2 regions of the Maritalea sp. YIW29 genome follow, and region 1 is predicted to be linked to the other one. Evidence: predicted binding sites of a transcription regulator. Region 1 holds the regulator's gene; the other holds the start of a gene.
The links. Region 1 encodes HrcA, which represses chaperone genes, less so after heat shock. Its sites were predicted from a motif close to GTTAGCACTCNCNNNNNGNGAGTGCTAAC; they were not measured.
Positions count from the first base shown of each region.

Region 1 (3,790 bases):
AAAACTGAAATCGGCGCGTGTCATTGCGAAATGTGCCGGAAATGGAGCGGCGGCGGGCCATATTTGGCCATCCATTGTGGGCCAGAACTTAACGCCACCGGCGAAGAATTTATCAAATCCTTCAGGTCTTCTGAATGGGCGGAACGTGGATTTTGTACAGAGTGCGGCACCAACTTATTTTATCGGCTTTTGACCAATTGTGACTATATATATGCGGCAGGTCTGTTTGATAATGTTGAAGACTTTTCTCTAACAGGTGAAATCTTCATCGACAAAAAGCCGGCCTATTATGCCGAGCTGAGCGAGGCGAGTATCAAAAAAACCGCCGCAGAAGTCATGGGCTCGTAGCCCTATTTACCCACTTACACATAGACATAAAAAAACCGGCAAATTCGCCGGTTTTTCGTTTCTGCATCTGGCTGCAGAAGATCTTTAGACTGATTTGTCTAGGCCTTCGCCGCTTTCTGGTGCTGGCGTTGCAGCCGGGGCGGTTTTCGGGCCGCCTTTTGCCACGCCAACCATCGCTGGGCGCAATACACGTTCGCCAATCACATAACCTGCTTGCACAACTTCTAAAACAGTATTGTGCACCACATCTTCGTTTGGAATTTCAAACATTGCTTGATGGAAGTTGGGATCAAACTTTTCGCCTTTAGGCTCTAGCTTGGTGATGCCATTTTTTTCAAGCAATCGGATCATTTCGCGTTCGGTCATCTCCACGCCTTCAATTAGCGATTTAAACGAGCCTTCGGCTTCGTCTTTTGCTTCTTGAGGCATGGTCAAAAGCGCGCGGGACAGATTGTCGGTCGCTGTGAGCATGTCACGGGCAAAATTCGCCATTGCATATTGGCGAGCGTCTTTTACGTCGCGCTCGGTGCGTTTACGCAAATTTTCCATTTCCGCAACAGCACGCAACAAGCGATCTTTTAGCTTGGCATTTTCCGCTTCAAGCACCTCCACTGGGGATGCCGCGTCCTGCTCGTCCGCAACATCATGCAAAGGCTCAGCATCGTGCTGCTCATTTTGATCTGCTTCGTTCTGGAACTCTTCGTCACTCATCATGGTTGGTCTGCTTGTCTCTTATTTGAACTGTGCCCCGGATATTGACTATTGAAAGACAAATTTCAAGCACTCAAATCAATTGGATGCAAAATTGGGCTAAACGCCGCGCTTATTGATGAGTTTTGACACCACATGCGCTGTATAATCCACTGCCGGTACAATTTTGGCATAATTAAGTCGGGTTGGGCCGATCACCCCGACAACCCCAACAACATTTTGATTGATGTCGCGATAGGGCGACAAAATTACCGACGAGCCCGAAAGAGAAAACAATTTATTCTCCGAGCCAATAAAAATGCGCACGCCGTTCGCATCGTTAGTGTCTTCCAAAAGGTCGATAATCGACTTTTTAGATTCCAACTCATCAAAAAGCTGGCGCACCCTATCCAACTCTTCGCTGGCCATGGTGTCCGCAATCAGATTGGCGCGACCGCGCACAATCAATGTTGGCGATTCATCGTCGCGGGGTTCGGTGAGCGTTGCCAAACCTTCGTCGACCAATCGCTTGGTCAAAACATCTAATTCGGCCCGGCGCGCAATTTGCTGGGTTTCAATGACAGAGCGAACCTCGCGCAATGTCCGGCCAACAATGTGATGGGACAAAAAGTTGCTCGCTTGGGTCAATTCGCTCGCTGTTAAGCCTTTGGGAATGGAAAACACCCGATTTTCCACATGCCCGTCTTCGCCCACCAACACGGCCATTGCTAGCTCGGCGTCCAACCGTACGAACTCGATATGTTTGAGAATAACGTCAGCTTTTGGCGCCAAAACAAGACCAGCGCCTTGAGAAAGGCCGGATAGAACTTGACTGGCTTGGGTCAAGACATCTTCAATTTTTTCGTCTTTGGCTGCCGCATCGATATGTTTTTCGATATTTTGCCGTTCTTCATTGCCCACAGCGCCGATTTCGAGCATCGCATCCACAAAAAAGCGCAACCCGGTTTGGGTTGGTGCGCGGCCAGCCGAAGTATGTGGCGCAGCGATCAAACCCAATTCTTCGAGATCCGCCATGACATTGCGCACTGAAGCCGCCGACAGGCTGACATCCAGCGCCCGAGAGAGTTGCCGAGAACCCACAGGTTCGCCCGTTTCGATAAAGCGTTCGACAAGGCGTTTGAAAATGCCTTGTGAGCGTTCATTCAGAACAGACAGAAAATCCTGGCCAATTGGTGGTTCGCGTGGTGGCATACTCAATATTGCCTCATCCAGAAATGCGTGTCGACAAGCTTATTTAGGCCTAAAAGGTGTGGCCGCCAAGTGGGAAACAAGCAAGAAATCAACGCGAAACGTTCAATCGGTGGCAAATTAGGGCGTTTGGCGTGCTTTACTCTTGAAGTTGAGCGATTTATCAGCCAATCAAATGCCAACAAAGCAAATTCTGTAAGGGGAACCGCGATGCGGCCGTCAAAACGCGCAAATGATCAAATGCGCGACGTAACCATTGAACGTAATGTATCGTCTCACGCTGAGGGATCTTGCATGATCTCATTTGGCGGCACCAAAGTATTGTGCACCGCAAGCGTTGAAACAAAACTTCCCCCATGGCGTCGGGGCCAAGGTCTTGGTTGGGTTACCGCTGAATATGGCATGCTGCCCCGCTCTACCGGCCAGCGTATGCGTCGGGAAGCAACCGCAGGCAAACAATCTGGCCGCACCCAAGAAATTCAACGCCTAATTGGTCGTTCATTGCGTGCCATCGTTGACATGGAAGCGCTAGGTGAAAACCAAATCACAGTTGATTGCGACGTTATCGAAGCAGACGGCGGGACCCGCACAGCCTCAATCACCGGCGCATTTGTCGCCATGTCAGACGCCTTATCTTGGATGCGCGAACGTGATTTGGTGGGCGACAATGTTGTCACCGATCAGCTGGCCGCTATTTCATGCGGCATCTATCGCGGCCAGCCCGTGCTTGATCTTGATTATGATGAGGATAGTGAAGCAGAAACCGACGCAAACTTTGTGATGACGGGTTCTGGTGGTTTTGTTGAAATTCAAGGCACAGCCGAAGAAAGCCCGTTCTCAGCTGATGAATTGGCTCAATTGATTGGATTGGCGCAAAAAGGCGTTTCTGAATTGGTTGAATTGCAAAAGGCAGCGTTGAAAGACTGATATGCGCAAACTTGAAAAAGGCCAAAAGCTAGTTGTTGCCACCCATAATGAAGGTAAAGTGCGCGAGTTTCGCACATTGCTCGAGCCATTTGGGTTGGAACTCGTCTCGGCTGGTGAACTGGGTTTGCCCGAGCCCGAAGAGACGGGCACGACTTATGAAGCAAACGCAGAAATTAAAGCACTAGCGGCAACAAAAGCAGCAAACCTTTGGGCTTTATCAGATGATTCGGGTTTAAGCGTAGATGCGCTTGATGGTGATCCGGGGATTTATTCTGCACGTTGGGCAGGTCCGGATAAGAATTTTGACGACGCGATGGTCAAAGTGCATACGTCTTTGATGGAAAAGGGCGCAATGGCACCCGGCATGCGCAAAGCTTCCTTTGTTGCAGTTTTGTGCCTGGCCAACCCAGAAGGCGAAACCATGTTTTTCGAAGGCCGAGCTGAAGGAACGCTCATTTGGCCCCCACGGGGCAATCAGGGATTTGGCTATGACCCGATGTTCCAGCCCGACGGGCATATGCGCACGTTCGGGGAAATGAGCGAAGCGGAAAAACATGCTTGGTCGAAAGATAAAATTGGCCTTTCACATCGCTCTCGTGCTTTTTCTTTGTTTGTG
Region 1 covers NZ_JBXVVF010000002.1:522,276-526,065, reverse strand. Annotated here, with positions in the region: gene AC2D8L_RS11670 (GFA family protein) at 1-348, shown strand, start outside; gene grpE (nucleotide exchange factor GrpE) at 433-1,059, opposite strand; gene hrcA (heat-inducible transcriptional repressor HrcA) at 1,159-2,250, opposite strand; gene rph (ribonuclease PH) at 2,458-3,174, shown strand; gene rdgB (RdgB/HAM1 family non-canonical purine NTP pyrophosphatase) at 3,176-3,790, shown strand, end outside.

Region 2 (3,790 bases), on a different contig from region 1:
GGTGGCGCGAAAGATGCTCGGGGAAACTCGCTTGCTCAGAATTTATGTTGGGCACCAATCGGCGGGGGTGCCGGGGTCGGGAGCGCAGCGACCAACGGCGGCGCGAAAAAAAGGGCGATCCGAAGACCGCCCTTAAATCTATAGAACGTTTGAGGGGTGAGCTTAGAAGCCCATGCCACCCATACCGCCCATGCCACCCATATCAGGTGCGCCACCGCCACCAGCAGGAGCTGCTGGAGCAGGAAGTTCTGCAACCATAGCTTCTGTAGTGATCAACAATGAAGATACAGATGCTGCATCTTGAAGAGCTGTACGTACAACTTTAACAGGATCGATGATGCCCATTGCAATCATGTCGCCATATTCAGATGTTTGCGCGTTGTAGCCGTAAGTTTCTGAAGAGTTTTCAAGAACTTTACCAACAACAACTGAAGCTTCGTCGCCAGAGTTTGTAGCAATCTGACGGATTGGAGCTTGAAGCGCACGCTGAACAATTTTGATGCCTGCATCTTGGTCAGCGTTTACGCCTTTAACAGTTAGAGCAGATGAAGCGCGAAGTAGAGCAACGCCACCACCAGCAACAATGCCTTCTTCAACCGCAGCGCGAGTTGCGTTCAATGCATCGTCAACGCGGTCTTTGCGTTCTTTAACTTCAACTTCAGTTGAACCGCCAACTTTAATAACAGCAACACCGCCAGCCAATTTAGCCAAACGCTCTTGAAGTTTTTCGCGATCATAGTCAGAAGAAGTTTCTTCGATTTGCGCTTTGATTTGGCCAACACGACCTTCGATGTCGTCTTTAGTGCCTGCGCCATCAACGATTGTTGTTGTTTCTTTAGTGATGTCGACTTTCTTTGCAGTGCCGAGCATATCCAAAGTAACAGTTTCAAGCTTGATACCAAGATCTTCTGAAATCACTTGGCCGCCAGTTAGGATTGCGATGTCTTCAAGCATTGCTTTACGACGATCACCAAAACCAGGTGCTTTAACCGCAGCAACTTTAAGGCCACCACGAAGACGGTTCACAACCAATGTTGCCAAGGCTTCGCCTTCAACATCTTCTGCAATGATCAAAAGTGGACGTGAAGACTGAACAACAGCTTCAAGGATAGGCAACATTGCTTGTAGGTTTGAGAGTTTTTTCTCGAACAACAAGATGTAAGGGTCTTCAAGCTCAGCAACCATTTTTTCTGTGTTTGTGCAGAAATATGGTGAAAGGTAACCGCGGTCGAACTGCATGCCTTCAACAACGTCAACAGTTGTCTCAGAAGTTTTAGCTTCTTCAACAGTGATCACGCCTTCGTTGCCGACTTTTTCCATTGAGCGAGCGATTTCTTCACCGATGAAAGCTTCACCGTTTGCAGAGATCGTACCCACTTGGGCTACTTCTTCGCTTGTAGAAATGTTCTTTTTAGCTTTAGCCAAGTTGTCAACAACTTCGGTCACAGCCAAATCGATGCCGCGCTTAAGATCCATTGGGTTCATGCCAGCAGCAACAAGCTTAACGCCTTCAACCACGATTGACTGAGCCAAAACCGTAGCAGTTGTTGTGCCGTCACCAGCGATATCGTTTGTTTTTGAAGCAACAGACCGCACCATTTGCGCGCCCATGTTCTCAAACTTATCTTCTAGATCGATTTCTTTAGCAACAGAAACACCATCTTTAGTGATGCGTGGTGCGCCGAAAGATTTATCTAGAACGACGTTACGGCCTTTTGGGCCCAATGTAACTTTAACAGCATTTGCAAGGATGTTGACGCCGTTTAGCATCTTGTCGCGTGCGTCGGTGCCGAATTTTACTTCTTTAGCAGACATTGTGTTTGCTCCTTAGAACTTATCAAGAATGGGGGTGATCGAGGTTAAACTTAACCTTCGACGATGCCCATGATGTCGCTTTCTTTCATGATCAATAGGTCTTCGCCATCGATCTTGACTTCTGTGCCTGACCATTTGCCAAACAACACGCGGTCACCGGCTTTAACATCAAGAGCGATGTATTTGCCGTCTTCGTCGCGCGTACCTGGGCCGACAGAAACAATTGCGCCCTCAGATGGTTTTTCTTGGGCTGTGTCTGGAATGATAATGCCGCCTGAAGTTTTCTCTTCAGAATCGACACGACGTACGACTACTCGGTCGTGAAGTGGACGGAAGCTCATGCTCGTTCCTTCAATTTGATAATTCATGTTTAATAACAAAGGTTGTTAGCACTCTTTATGTCGGAGTGCTAACAACCAACGGCACACAGATAGTAAGCCCATCAAATAGAGTCAAGGATAAGTGCTTGAAATTTTGTTTTGGCCGTGCTGCAAAATGGGCCTAATTCAGCGATATTCTGCTGAGGGAGCTGCCGCAAGAGCGGGGACAAATAGTCAAAATAGATTTCATTTAACTTGAACATTTGCCTTTTTGTGCCCAGTTGCGTAAGCCTTCGCCCAACACTGATCAGAGATAAGTCGCGCAACAACGCGACGAGAGAATGTAATGGATCTCAAAACAAAACCTGAAGCCGATCAAAACCCCAAAAGCGGCGCACCACAACTGTCCTTGGTGGTGCCTACTTTTAACGAAGCGGGCAATGTTGCTGTGCTGGTTGAAAAACTGGAAAATGTGCTGGTTGATATTGACTGGGAAATCACGTTTGTTGATGACAATAGCCCAGATGGCACAGCTGAGATCGTAAAAGAGCTGGGGCAGTCAAAACCCTACGTTCATTGCATTAAGCGGGTCGGGCGTCGTGGATTGTCGTCCGCGTGTATTGAAGGCATGGCGTCAAGTTCTGCGCCTATCGTTGCGGTGATGGACGGCGACCTGCAGCATGATGAAACCGTTCTGCCCAAAATGTTCGAAATGGTCAACGCAGGCAAAGACCTTGTTTTGGCGTCGCGCTTTTATGGTGGGCAAACCGCTGAAGAGGGCCTCAGCAAATTCCGCGAAATGGGATCAAATGTTGCCAATTGGATCGCAAACCTGATCACGGGCACCAAAATTTCAGACCCGATGACCGGCTTCTTCATGCTTAAGCGCGAACGGTTTGACCAGGTTATGCCTAAGCTTTCCAGCGAAGGATTTAAAATCCTGCTCGATATCATCGCAACCGCCCGGAATATTGGCAAGCCGTTTGATATTGGCGAAGTTGGATTTAAGTTCCGTGCGCGTCATGATGGCGAGAGCAAGATGAGCCCATTGGTTGCCGCCCAGTTCTTGGGCCTTGCTATATCCAAAATGGTCGGTGGTTTGCTGCCCGTCAGCTTCATTCTATTTGCCGCTGTCGGCGCATTTGGCGTGATCGTGCATTTGGCGACGCTTACGTTTGCTTCTGAGCGAATGGCGTTTAACTTCACAAATGCGCAATTGCTGGCAACGTTGGTTGCGATGATATCAAATTTCCATCTCAACAACATACTGACCTACGCCAATCAGCGTCTGCGTGGCCTCAAATACTGGCAAGGGCTACTTAGCTTTATTGCAGTTTGTGCTTTTCCAGCGATTGCGAACGTGTCTATTTCGACCTTTATTTATGAACAGAACTCTCTGTTCTATCTGGCGGCGATCGCTGGCATCATCATTTCGATGGTGTTCAACTACGCGATGACGCGCATCTTTACGTGGCGCGTCAGCTAATGAACGGGCAAGGCCTGCAACTGCGCCATAGTCTTGCGCCCCCTAAAGGGCAAATTCGCACGGCCATCTTCTGGCTAGTCGCGATTACTGCGCTCTATCGTTTGTGGGGTGCGTGGTCGATTGATCTTGTGATTGGTGAAGCCTATTATTTGAGCTCTGCCCGCCAGCT
Region 2 covers NZ_JBXVVF010000001.1:1,781,401-1,785,190, reverse strand. Annotated here, with positions in the region: gene groL (chaperonin GroEL) at 163-1,815, opposite strand; gene AC2D8L_RS08650 (co-chaperone GroES) at 1,866-2,156, opposite strand; gene AC2D8L_RS08645 (glycosyltransferase) at 2,482-3,621, shown strand; gene AC2D8L_RS08640 (ArnT family glycosyltransferase) at 3,621-3,790, shown strand, end outside.
Region 2: a site for HrcA is predicted at 2,201-2,229, ahead of AC2D8L_RS08650 (co-chaperone GroES). Genes of this name have one in related genera too.